Regions from separate parts of the Micromonospora sp. NPDC049903 genome, predicted to be linked through region 3. Evidence: predicted binding sites of a transcription regulator. Region 3 holds the regulator's gene; each other region holds the start of a gene.
The links. The regulator HrcA, encoded in region 3, represses chaperone genes, less so after heat shock. The targets are predictions, from matches to a motif close to GGTTNGCACNCTCNNNNNGAGNGTGCNAACC.
Positions count from the first base shown of each region.

Region 1: a site for HrcA is predicted at 2,623-2,653, ahead of groES (co-chaperone GroES). Genes of this name have one in related genera too.
Region 2: a site for HrcA is predicted at 2,500-2,530, ahead of groL (chaperonin GroEL). Genes of this name have one in related genera too.

Region 1 is NZ_JBITKL010000002.1:47,946-52,223, reverse strand. It holds gene ACIBO1_RS04975 (methyltransferase domain-containing protein) at 1-836, opposite strand, end outside; gene ACIBO1_RS04970 (DUF397 domain-containing protein) at 1,446-1,637, opposite strand; gene ACIBO1_RS04965 (helix-turn-helix domain-containing protein) at 1,628-2,428, opposite strand; gene groES (co-chaperone GroES) at 2,787-3,101, shown strand; gene groL (chaperonin GroEL) at 3,172-4,278, shown strand, end outside.
Region 2 is NZ_JBITKL010000002.1:356,618-360,895, forward strand. It holds gene ACIBO1_RS06460 (GNAT family N-acetyltransferase) at 1-320, shown strand, start outside; gene ACIBO1_RS06465 (hypothetical protein) at 390-629, shown strand; gene groL (chaperonin GroEL) at 682-2,304, opposite strand; gene ACIBO1_RS06475 (hypothetical protein) at 2,578-4,014, opposite strand; gene ACIBO1_RS06480 (cold-shock protein) at 4,141-4,278, opposite strand, start outside.
Region 3 is NZ_JBITKL010000024.1:51,359-55,636, reverse strand. It holds gene ACIBO1_RS26600 (16S rRNA (uracil(1498)-N(3))-methyltransferase) at 1-406, opposite strand, end outside; gene dnaJ (molecular chaperone DnaJ) at 408-1,553, opposite strand; gene hrcA (heat-inducible transcriptional repressor HrcA) at 1,627-2,649, opposite strand; gene ACIBO1_RS26585 (DUF4870 domain-containing protein) at 2,861-3,493, shown strand; gene hemW (radical SAM family heme chaperone HemW) at 3,510-4,278, opposite strand, start outside.

The sequences.
Region 1 (4,278 bases), on a different contig from region 3:
TGGTACACGCGCGGCCCGTCGCCGGGATGTAAGGAGGGGACCCCTGCTATGCACGAGGCGTTAGTAGGGGACCCCTCCTTGCACACGGTCGCGCGGCGCGGGTGCTCGGCGAGCGGGCCGCACCAGAGGGCTGCCTCGACCAGGTCGCCGTCGACGCCGACCCACTCGGCCTCGGCACCGGCCGGGATCAGCGCATGGTCGATCCCTGGCGCCACCTTCACCACTGTGCGCGGCACCCGTTCGGCGAGCCCGACGACGAAGTCCCAGGGCGGCGAGTACGCGTTCGGGTCGAAGATCCGGCGACCGGTGCCGGCCCGACGGCGGGCCGGATCGCAGAAGACCGCGTCGACCCGGGTCACGTCGAACGTGGTGGCGTCGCCGCACTCGACCGTGACGAGGTCGGCCACCCCGGCGGCGTGAGCGTTCGCCTCGGCGAGCGCGGCGGTGAGCGGGTCGGCCTCCACCGCGTACACCCGGATGCCGGCGCGGGCGGCGGCCAGCGCGTCGGCGCCCAACCCGCACCCCAGGTCCGCCAGGGTGCCCACCCCGGCCGCTCGCAGGCGGCGCGCCCGGCGATCCGCGACGACCCGGCGGGTGGCCTGCTCCAGACCGGGCCGGGTGAAGAACATGTCGCTCGCCTCCGGCCCGAACTTGCCGGTGGCGCGGCGGCGCAACTCCGCCTGGGTCAGTGCCGCCGCCGCCAGTCCGGCCGGCACCCCGGCCGCGCGGAGCGTGGCCGCCGCGTGCAGCGGGTCGCCGCCGGCCACCCGCCCCGCCGCGTCGAGCGCCGCCGACCCCTCGTCGGTACGCAACGCGGCAAACTGCTCCAGATCCACCCGCCCATTGTCCGGGCCGCCTTCCGTCCCCGCCCCGACCGCCCCCCGCCACTGCCCCCGCCACTGCCCCCGCCGCTGTCCCCGGCCGCTCCCGCCGCTGTCCCCGACCGGCGCTGTCCCCGCCCCGACCGTGGCCGACCGCCCCGCCCGGCGCTGTCCTGGTCATGATCGTGCTCGATCCAGGATCGAGTGGTCTCGCGGTCGCCTGGATACCACTCGATCCTGGATCGAGCGGCTGCGGGCGGTCGACGGGTTCCTCGCGGAGGCAGGTGACCTCGACACCGTTCGCGGCATCTCGTCCGCCCGCCGATCATGCGGCAGCCCGCCCATCGCCCCGCCGACCATGCGGCAGCCCGCCCATCGCCCCGTCGATCATGGAGTCGTGGCTCGTGCAAATGCCCCGGATCGGGGCGTTTCGTCGACCACAACTCCATGATCGACGAGGCGGGCGGGAGACGAGGCGACGGACGAGGGACGACGGGCGACGGGACGGCGGGACAGCGCGACAGCGGGACGGCGGCGAGGCGGCGGCAGGGCGATGGGAAGGCGGGGCGACGGCGGCGGCGGGTGCTGAGGGTGGTCCGCACCAGCATCAGCGCCGGGGCGTGGTCAGCGGGTGGGGTGGTGGGTGGTGACGAAGGCGTGCCAGGCGGCCGGGGTGAAGGTGAGCGCCGGGCCGGTCGGGTCCTTGCTGTCACGTACGGCGACGACGCCGGGCAGGTTGTCGGCTACCTCGACGCAGGCGCCGCCGTTGGCGTTACTGCGGGAGGACTTGCGCCAGGCGGCACGGGTCAGGTCCATGAGTTCGCCACTTCCTCGATCAGGCGGGCGGACTGCCGGCGCGGCAGCGCCTCACCGGCCACAGTCTCCCAACGCCGTCCGAGGCTGGCAAGCTCGTTCGGGCTGTCCACGGTGTGGCCCCGGAGCTGGTTGTCCAGGTGGGCCACCTCGGTGCCGTCGGCGAGCCGGGCCAGCACGAACGGACCGTGGAGCCCGATGTACCACGGCGTCTCGGCCGGCACGATCCGTACCTGGACGTGCGAATGGTCGGCGAGGGCGCGCAGGTGCTTCACCTGCTCGTACATGGTCGTGGGCTCGCCCACCTGCCGGCGCAGCGCCTGCTCGTCGAGCACCGCGACGAGCTGTGGCGGCTCCTCGCGGGCGAGGACCTTCTGCCGCGCCATCCGGGCCAGCACCCGCTTCTCGATCTGCTCGTCGGTCAGCGGCGGCCCGGCCCGCAGCATCGCTCGTGCGTACGCCTCGGTCTGGAGCAGGCCCGGCACCACCGTCGGGTCGTACCAGCGCAGCGCGATGGCCTCCCGCTCGATCTCGCCCCACGGTCGGAACCAGTCCGGCTCGGCGTGCAGCCGGATCAGCTCCAGCATCCCGACGAAGAGTCCGCCGGTCTCCAACACCTTGTCGAACCGGGCCAGGTAGTCGGCGCTGAGCTGGTTCTGCCCGGTCTCCATCGCGCTGATCGACGACGGAGCGTAGTTGACCATCTTGCCCAGTTCCTCCTGGCTGAGCCCGCGCAGCTTGCGGGCCCGGCGCAGTTGGTCGCGCAGGAAACCCAGGGTTGGCATGTCCGCCATCTGTCCGCCCTCCGTCACGTAGTCGCGCCGGAGAGTAAGGATTGGTCGTTCGGGGCGGAAGCGAGTGTCGGCGTGTCGCGGTCAACCGTGGCGAACGGTGGAGAAAGAGTGGCGCAAGAGTGCGGAAAGAGTGGCGACACGGGGTGGCGGGTTGGCACTCTCCTTGACGGAGTGCTAGCCGAGGAATAACCTGCGATTAGCACTCTCACCCTGAGGGTGCCAACGTCCGGGCCCTGCTGCCCGGGGGTTGAACGCCAGGCGGACCGGCACCCGCGACGACGGCCCCGCCCGGTGGCATGTGGCAATTGACGCCGGTCGGCATGCCGATCGGTAACGAAACCAAGTACCCCAGGAGGGTATGCCCGTGACTACCGCGACCAAGGTTGCGATCAAGCCGCTCGAGGACCGCATCGTGGTCCAGGCGAACGAGGCCGAGACCACCACCGCCTCGGGCATCGTGATCCCCGACACCGCCAAGGAGAAGCCGCAGGAGGGCACCGTCCTCGCTGTCGGCCCGGGCCGGATCGACGACAAGGGCAACCGCGTGCCGATCGACGTCTCCGTCGGCGACACCGTCCTCTACTCGAAGTACGGCGGCACCGAGGTCAAGTACGCCGGCGAGGAGTACCTGGTGCTCTCCGCCCGCGACGTCCTCGCGGTCATCGAGAAGTAACCAACCGATCAGTGACGTTGCCCCGGTCCGGCTCGCCGGGCCGGGGCAACGTCGCGTCGAAGGGACATTCATGGCGAAGATCCTGAGCTTCTCGGACGACGCCCGGCACCTGCTGGAGCACGGTGTCAACGCGCTCGCGGACGCGGTCAAGGTCACCCTCGGGCCGCGCGGGCGCAACGTCGTCCTGGACAAGAAATTCGGTGCGCCGACGATCACCAACGATGGTGTGACCATCGCCAAGGAGATCGAGCTCACCAACCCGTACGAGAACCTCGGCGCGCAGTTGGTCAAGGAGGTGGCGACCAAGACCAACGACGTCGCCGGCGACGGGACCACCACCGCGACCGTGCTGGCCCAGGCCATGGTCCGCGAGGGTCTGCGCAACGTCACCGCGGGTGCCAACCCGGCCGGCCTCAAGCGGGGCGTCGACGCGGCCTCCGCGAAGGTCTCCGAGGCGCTGCTCGGCAAGGCCGTCGAGGTCTCCGACAAGAAGGCCGTGGCGCACGTCGCGACGGTCTCCGCGCAGGACTCCACCATCGGTGAGCTGATCGCCGAGGCGATGGAGCGGGTCGGCCGCGACGGTGTGATCACCGTCGAGGAGGGCTCCGCCCTGCACACCGAGCTGGACGTGACCGAGGGTCTCCAGTTCGACAAGGGCTTCATCTCGCCGAACTTCGTCACCGACGCGGAGTCGCAGGAGTCCGTCCTTGAGGACGCGTACATCCTGATCACCACGCAGAAGATCTCGGCGATCGAGGAGCTGCTGCCGCTGCTGGAGAAGGTCCTCCAGAACAACAAGCCGCTGCTGATCGTCGCCGAGGACGTCGAGGGCCAGGCCCTGTCCACCCTGGTGGTGAACGCGATCCGCAAGACCCTCAAGGTCTGCGCGGTCAAGGCCCCCGGCTTCGGCGACCGTCGCAAGGCGATGCTCCAGGACATGGCGATCCTGACCGGTGCCGAGTTGGTCGCGCCCGAGCTGGGCTACAAGCTCGACCAGGTCGGCCTGGAGGTGCTGGGCACCGCCCGGCGCATCGTGGTCGACAAGGAGAACACCACGATCGTCGACGGTGGCGGTCAGGGCACCGAGGTTTCCGACCGGGTCGCCCAGATCCGCAAGGAGATCGAGGCGTCGGACTCCGAGTGGGACCGGGAGAAGCTCGCCGAGCGGCTGGCCAAG
Region 2 (4,278 bases), on a different contig from region 3:
GTTCGGTGGGCCGTCCCGACGCCGGCTGCCACCTGGCCGAGCGCGACGGTGAGCTGCTCGGCTTCGCCGCGTACGGGTCGTCCCGGCCGAGCTGGTTCGGGCCGATGGGCACCGCGCCCGCCGCCGAGGGGTCGGGGATCGGCGGTGTCCTGCTCCGTCGCTGCCTACGGGACCAGCGGGCGGCCGGCGTCGAGTTCGCGCAGATCGGCTGGGTCGGGCCGGTGCCGTTCTACTCGGGCAGCGCGGGTGCCCGGATCGAGCGGGTCTTCTTCCTGTACCGCAGGGCGCTCGGCAGCCGGAACGAGTCAACCGGCTCATAGCCGCCGATAGCACCGTTCACCCACCGCGGTCATCGACGCCCCCTACGGTTTTGCATAGAGGAGGCAGCCATGACCACGGATGACGAGCAGACCCGGGACACCCTGGCGGTGCCACTGGTCGCGGTTCCCGAACTCCCGGCCCAACTGCCGATCGACCGGCTGGACTACGGCGACGCCGAGCAGTTGGCGGAGATGAGCGGGGCAGCCGAAGCACCCGAGGAGCCGCTCATCCTGGTCGACGAACCGGCACCGCACCGCCCACCGTACGACCGGGCGCAGCGGCGCGACGAGCGGCCGCTACCGACATAGGAAAAGGGCGGACCGCTGACGCGGCCCGCCCTTTCCGGTGTTGGAGCTGGACTCAGAAGTCCATGTCCCCGCCACCCGGACCAGCCGGGGCGGCCGGGGTCTTCTCCGGCTTGTCCGCCACGACGGCCTCGGTGGTGAGGAACAGCGCGGCGATCGACGCGGCGTTCTGCAGCGCCGAGCGAGTCACCTTGGCCGGGTCGATGATGCCCGCGGCCAGCAGGTCCACGTACTCACCGGACGCGGCGTTCAGGCCGTGGCCGGCGTCGAGGTTGCGGACGCGCTCGACGACGACGCCACCCTCCAGGCCGGCGTTGACGGCGATCTGCCGCAGCGGGGCGTCCAGCGCGATCTTGACGATCTGCGCGCCGGTCGCCTCGTCGCCGGCCAGGTCCAGCTTGTCGAAGGCGGTCTTGCCGGCCTGTACCAGCGCGACACCACCACCCGGGACGATGCCCTCCTCGACGGCGGCCTTGGCGTTGCGGACGGCGTCCTCGATGCGGTGCTTGCGCTCCTTGAGCTCGACCTCGGTGGCCGCGCCGACCTTGATCACCGCAACACCGCCGGCCAGCTTGGCCAGGCGCTCCTGCAGCTTCTCCCGGTCGTAGTCGGAGTCGCTCTTGTCGATCTCGGCCCGGATCTGGTTCACCCGGCCCTGGATCTGCTCGGCGTCACCGGCACCGTCGACGATGGTGGTCTCGTCCTTGGTCACCACGACCTTGCGGGCGCGGCCCAGCATGTCGAGACCGGCGGCGTCCAGCTTGAGGCCGACCTCCTCGCTGATGACCTGGCCACCGGTGAGGATGGCGATGTCGGTCAGCATGGCCTTGCGGCGGTCACCGAAGCCCGGCGCCTTGACGGCGACCGACTTGAAGGTGCCCCGGACCTTGTTGACCACCAGGGTGGCCAGGGCCTCGCCCTCCAGGTCCTCGGCGATGATCAGCAGCGGCTTGCCCGACTGCATGACCTTCTCCAGGATCGGGAGCAGGTCCTTGACCGACGAGATCTTGCTGTTGGCGATCAGGATGTACGGGTCGTCGAAGACGGCCTCCATACGCTCCGGGTCGGTCATAAAGTAGGCCGAGATGTAGCCCTTGTCGAAGCGCATGCCCTCGGTGAGCTCCAGCTCCAGCCCGAAGGTGTTGCTCTCCTCGACGGTAATGACGCCTTCCTTGCCCACCTTGTCCATCGCCTCGGCGATGATCTCACCGACGGTGTTGTCACCGGCGGAGATGGAGGCGGTGGAGGCGATCTGCTCCTTGGTCTCGACGTCCTTGGCGAGCTTCAGCAGCTCCTCCGAGACGCTGGCCACGGCGGTCTCGATGCCCCGCTTCAGGGCCATCGGGTTGGCGCCGGCGGCCACGTTGCGCAGACCCTCGCGAACGAGAGCCTGGGCCAGGACGGTCGCCGTCGTCGTGCCGTCACCGGCCACGTCGTCGGTCTTCTTGGCGACCTCCTTGACCAGCTCGGCGCCGATCTTCTCGTACGGGTCCTCGAGCTCGATCTCCTTGGCGATGCTCACACCATCGTTGGTGATGGTGGGGGCACCCCACTTCTTCTCGAGCACGACGTTGCGGCCCTTGGGGCCGAGGGTCACCTTCACGGCGTCGGCGAGCTGGTTCATGCCCCGCTCAAGGCCACGGCGAGCCTCTTCGTCGAACGCGATCATCTTGGCCATACGGCGTTGTCCTCCTGGACACTCACGGACCAGCCGGGGTGTGCCCCGGACGGGCCGTCTGGTGTACGCACCTTGGGACGTCGCCACCTGGCGACGGCGACGTCTCCTCGGCCGGGCCGGATAGCCCGCGACGACCGGCCACTGCCCCGCCCGGGGTCGTCCCCCGAGTGCGGCGGTGGCCCCACCGTCCCGACCAATTGGCACTCACGCCATGCGAGTGCCAATGACTTGTTTAGCACTCTGCCCTGCCGAGTGCAAGCACGACCGCCGCGATCAGCCGAGTTCGTGCGCCAGTTGGGCGTCGTTCACCGGACCCTCGTGTGCCCGCTGCTCGGCGTACGTGACGACCAGCCCGACCAACTGGGCGAGGTGGGCCGGCAGGGTCAGCAGCGCCGTCATCACCGTCACCACGACCGTGCCCACGGTCACCATCCGGGTGTCCATCGGACCGGTGCCGATCGACAGCAGCGCCGCCTGCTCGATCATGGCCGCGGCCAACGACACGGCGATCACCGCGCCGATCACCAGCGCCAACCGGCCGAGCAGCAGGCCCAGCCGCTGCCGCAGCATCTGGTGCGAACGGCCGATCGGGTTGTCCCGCTCGAACAGGTAGACCGGGCCGACCATCGCCAGCGCGAACACCGCGTAGATGCCGGGCAGGAAGCAGAGGCAGAGGCCGAACAGCACGATCATGCCGAACAGCAGGGTCCAACCCCAGAGCCCGAGCGCCCGCCGGAGCCCGTAGCGCAGGGCCGTGCCGAGGTCGACCGGGGCACCCGCCGCCTGCCGGGCGATCACCCAGGTGCCGGCGGCCCACCCCACGCACTGCGCCAGGCTGGCGATCAGACCCGCCCCGAACAGGCTGCCCACCCACACGAAGGCGTCAGCCCAGAACCCGGTGGGCAGCACGGCGCTGTCGCCGGCGAGCTGGTCCTCCCAGCGCGCGGTGGGGTCGATCACCAACCCGAGCACCGCCACCACCATCGCCGGCAGCACCTGCGTGATCAGAACGATCGGCAGCAGCACCGGCCAGCCCCGACGAACCGCGCCGACACAGCGCGCGTACCAGCCACCCACCCCGGCACCGGGCGGATTCACCAACGGGCTGGCCGGGTCGAGGCCGTGCCCCGGGTACCCACCGTAGGGCGACGTCGGATAGGGCTGACCGGGATAGGGCTGACCGGGATAGGGCAGCGGCCCCCCGACCTGACTCGGGTACGGCTGACCGGGATAGGGCTGACCCGGATATGGCTCACCCGGATAGGGCTGACCCGGATCGGGCGCTGGTGCACCCGGCTGGCCGGGCACGCCGGACTCGGGGCCACCGCCCCACGGCGCGGCGGCCGCCGACCCCACACCCGGGGCCGGAGCGGGCTCGCCCGAGACGCCCGGCCCCGGCGACACCACGGACGGCTCACCGGCACCCGGCGGCGAGACCGACGCCGTCGGGTCAGTCGGTGGCGTCGGGGCCGTCGGGTCGACCGGCGGCGTCACGGATCCGGCCGACTGCGGGTAGGGGGCGGTGGGGTCGACCGGTGGCCGCCCGTCGCCCCGCTCGGTGGACCGATCAGGCTCGTTCGCGGATGGGTCGGGCCCGGTGGCGACTGAGTCGGGCTCGTTCACCAGCGGGGTCGGCTCGTTCGCGGGCGAGGGCCGGTCCGGCTCGTCGGGGGACGAGGACGGACCCGCCGGGGGCGGCTGGTCGGACATGGACGCTCCTCAGCGATGGCTGGATCGGCCCATGATCTTCCCTGGTCGGCCCCGGCGCCGCAGCCCTGCATCGGCCACGTTCCCAAAACCCCGTCCGACGATCAGCCGGCGAGGTCCGGGGTGTGCTCAGATGACGCGTACCCGCTCGGCCTGGGGGCCCTTCTGGCCCTGGGCGATCTCGAACTCCACCCGCTGGCCGTCGTCCAGCGCCTTGTAGCCGTCCATCTCGATCGCGGAGAAGTGGACGAAGACGTCCTGCCCGCC
Region 3 (4,278 bases):
CCTCCCGGGCGGTCGCCACCCACTTGCCCCGGGCGCGTACGCCTCGTTCGCCGCGCCACTGCACCACCGAGCGGGACGCCGCCCAGGGCACGATCTCGTCCACGCCCGTCTCGGTCATCGCCTGCACGGCCAACTCGCCCCGGTCACCCTTGGCGATGCCCTGCACCACCACCAGTCGCGGGTTCGCCGCGTCGACGTACCCGCGACCGGTGATGTCCAGGTCGAGCGTGCCTCGGCCGACGGCGGTGACCACGGCGTCGGCGGTGCCGCCCCGACCGTCGGCGAGCAGCAGTTCCTCGCCGACCCGGAGCCGCTGCACGGTCGCCGCGTGATGGCCCTCCGGCCCGTCGAGCACCGTCGAGTCGCCGGTGGGCAGCGACTCGACCAGGAAGAGCGGTGCGGACACCTCAGGCGTGACCGTTGAAGGCGTCGCGCATCCGGGAGAAGAAGCCGCCCTGCTTGCTGAGCTCGGCGACCTCCTCGCCCCGGGTCACGGCGAACTCCCGCAGCATCCGCTCCTGGTCGGCGTCGAGCTTGGTCGGGGTACGCACGTCGAGGTGGACGTAGAGGTCGCCCCGACCGGCACCGCGCAGGTGCGGTACGCCCCGGGCCCGTAGCCGCAGCGTGCTGCCCGGCTGGGTGCCCGGTTTGACGTCGACCGGCTCCTCGCTGTCCAGCGTCTTGATGGTCAGCCGGGTGCCGAGCGCGGCGGCGGTCATCGGCACGGTGACCCGGCAGTGCAGGTCGTCGCCCTTGCGGGAGAAGACGTCGTGCGGCCGCTCGTGGATCTCCACGTACAGGTCACCGGCGGTGCCGCCACCCGGACCGACCTCGCCCTGCTGCGCCAGGCGGATCCGCATCCCGTCCTCGACGCCGGCCGGGATCTTCACGGTCAGCGAGCGGCGGGTCCGGACCCGGCCGTCACCGGCGCAGGTGGGGCAGGGGTGCGGGATGGTCGTGCCGTAGCCCTGGCAGACCGTGCACGGTCGGGCGGACACCACCTGGCCGAGGAAGGTGCGCTGCACCGACTGCACCTCGCCCCGGCCACCACACGCCTCGCAGGTGGCCAGGTGGGTGCCGGCGGCCGTGCCGGCCCCGGTGCAGGTGGTGCAGAGCACCGCGGTGTCGACCGTGATCGGGGCCTCGACCCCGAAGGCGGTCTCCTGCAGGTCGAGTTCCAGCCGCAGGATCGCGTCGGCCCCGGGCCGGGTACGCGGTCGCGGGCCACGCCCGGCGCCGGTGGCCCCGCCGAAGAAGGCGTCCATGATGTCCTGGAAGCCGACGAAGGGTCCGGCGCCACCGGGGCCGCCCGGTCCACCGGCACCGCCGCCGCCCGGGGCGAGCGGGTCGCCACCGAGGTCGACGATCTGCCGTTTCCGGTCGTCGGACAACACCTCGTACGCGGCGTTGATGTCCTTGAACTTCTCCTGGGCCTCCGGGTCCGGATTCACGTCCGGGTGGAACTGGCGCGCCAGCTTGCGGTAGGCGCGCTTGATCTCGTCGTCGGAGGCCCCTCGGCTCACGCCGAGAATGCCGTAGTAGTCCCTGGCCACTGGGTTCCGTGTCCTCGTGTTCGTCTCGCGTTACGCCGGTCGGTGGCGGCAGCCTGCCGTCGGCCCTGACTGGTCAGTTCTGGGCCAGCAGCTCGCCCACGTAGCGTGCCACGGCCCTCACCGTGGCGATTGTTCCGGGGTAGTCCATCCGGGTCGGTCCCAGCACGCCCATCCCCCCGACGATGGTCGCGCCCGGGCCGTATCCGGTGCTGACCACGGACGCCGCCCGCAGGTTGTCGATCTGGTTCTCGTCGCCGATGCGGACCCGCAGCGTGCTCGGTTCGACCTCGCCGATGAGCTTGAGCAGCACCACCTCCTCCTCGAGCGCTTCGAGGATGGGGCGCAGCGACCCCTGGAAGTCGAGCAGGCCACCCCGGGCCAGGTTGGCGGTGCCGGCCAGGGCGAGCCGCTCCTCGTGCCGTTCGACGAGGGTCTCCAGCAGGACGGTGGAGAGCGTGGTCATGGCCGCCCGCAGGTGCGGCGCGCACTCGTCGATGAGTGTCTGCACCAGCGGTGGCGTGTCGGACAGGCGGGTGCCGACCAGCTTCTCGTTGACCAGTCGGCGCAGGTCCAGGACGTCGTCGGCGGGGACCGGCGCGGGCAGTTCGACAAGCCGCTGCTCGACCCGGCCGGTGTCGGCGATCATCACCAGCGTCAGCCGGGTGGTGGAGATCGGCACGAGTTCCAGGTGCCGGACGGTGGAACGGGCCAGGCTCGGGTACTGCACCACGGCGACCTGGCGGGTCAGTTGCGCGAGCAGGCGTACCGTCCGGTGCACCACGTCGTCGAGGTCCACCGCGCCGACCAGGAACCGTTCGATCGCCCGGCGTTCGGCCGGGCTGAGCGGCTTGACCCGACTGAGCCGGTCGACGAAGAGGCGGTAGCCGCGATCGGTGGGCACCCGTCCGGCACTGGTGTGCGGCTGGCGGATGTAGCCCTCCTCCTCCAGCACGGCCATGTCGTTGCGTACGGTGGCCGGGGACACACCGAGTTGGTGCCGTTCCACGAGCGCCTTGCTGCCGACCGGCTCCTGGGTGGCGACGTAGTCCTCGACGATCGCCCGGAGCACGGCGAGTTTCCGGTCGTCGAGACCCATCCTCCCCACCTCCTGTCGCAGGTCAGCCCGGAGCGCCCAGAGTGCCAGAGGAACACTCTGGCACTCGACTGTAGCGAGTGCCAGTCTACGTCGGGGTTCCCGTGCCCGCGATGATCAAGTCGTCCCGGTCGTGGCGGAAACCGGCCGACGGGTTGACACGCCCCGGTGTCGCTATGGTGCGTCCGTTGCCGCTGGCACCTACCGTGGCCACATGACTGAACCACCTCGTCCTCCAGGGTCCGGCGACGACCCCACTTCTCCACTGTCGGGCTCCTCCGGCCAGCCCGGCTATCCCCCGCCCGGCGGCTATCCGCCGCCCACCGGCGACCAGCCCCCGCCACCCGGCGGTTACGGCCCGCCCGGTGACTATCCGCCGTCAGGCGGCTACCCCCCGCCGGGTGGCTATCCCCCGCCGGGCGAGTACCCGCCAGGTGGCGCACCCGGTGTCGGGTACCCGACGGGTGGTTACGGTCCCCCCGGCGGCGGCTACGCCAACAACGAGGACAAGACCTGGACGCTGATCGCCCACTTCGGTGGCCCGCTCGGGGTGATCGTGGGTGGGGGCCTGCTGGGCTGGGTCGCGCCGCTGATCGCGATGATGACCCGAGGCCAGCAGAGCCCGGTGGTCCGGGCGCACTCGGTGGCCGCCGTGAACTTCCAGATCACCTGGGCGATCGCCGGTTTGCTCAGTTGGGTGCTCACCGCGATCACCTGCGGCCTGCTGTTCTTCGTGCCGTTCCTGGTCTGGATCGTGCCGGTGATCTTCGGCATCATCGCCGGGGTCAAGGCCAACGAGGGCGCCCTCTACCGCTACCCGATGACCTACGCCTTCGTGAAGCGCTGACCCTCGGAGACGCTTGTCAGGGCAGCAGGTCCCGCACCACGGCGTCGGCGAGCAGCCGGCCGCGCACCGTGAGGACGGCGCGGCCGGCCGCGTGGGCCGGCGCGGCGAGCAGGCCCTGCGCCACCGCCCGCGCGGCGGCCGCCCGACCGGCCTCGTCGAGGACGTCCAGCGGCAACCCGGACGCGAGCCGCAGCCGGAGCATGACGTCCTCCATGTGTGCCTCGCCGTCGGTGAGCACCTCCCGGGCCATCCCGGGGGACTCACCGGCGGCGAGCCGGCTCGCGTACTCGCGGGGGTGCTTGACGTTCCACCAGCGCACGCCACCGACGTGGCTGTGCGCGCCCGGGCCGAGGCCCCACCAGTCGCCGCCGGTCCAGTACAGCAGGTTGTGCCGGCACCGGGCGGCCGGTGTCCGCGCCCAGTTGGACACCTCGTACCAGGAGAAACCGGCCGCGTCGAGGGCTGCCTCGGCGGCCAGGTAACGCTCCGCGGCGACATCGTCGTCCGGGTACGGCAGCTCGCCGCGTCGCATCCGCGCGGCCAGTCGGGTGCCGTCCTCGACGATCAGGGCGTACGCGCTGACGTGGTCGACGCCCGCCGCCACCACCTGGGCCAGCGACTCGGCGAAGTCCTCCGCCCGCTCCCCCGGCGTCCCATAGATCAGGTCCAGGTTGACGTGCGCGAACCCGGCGTCGCGCGCCTCCAGTGCGGCGGCCGGTGCGCGCCCGGCCCGGTGCCGGCGGTCGAGCACGGCGAGCACCCCGGGCGTGGCCGACTGCATGCCG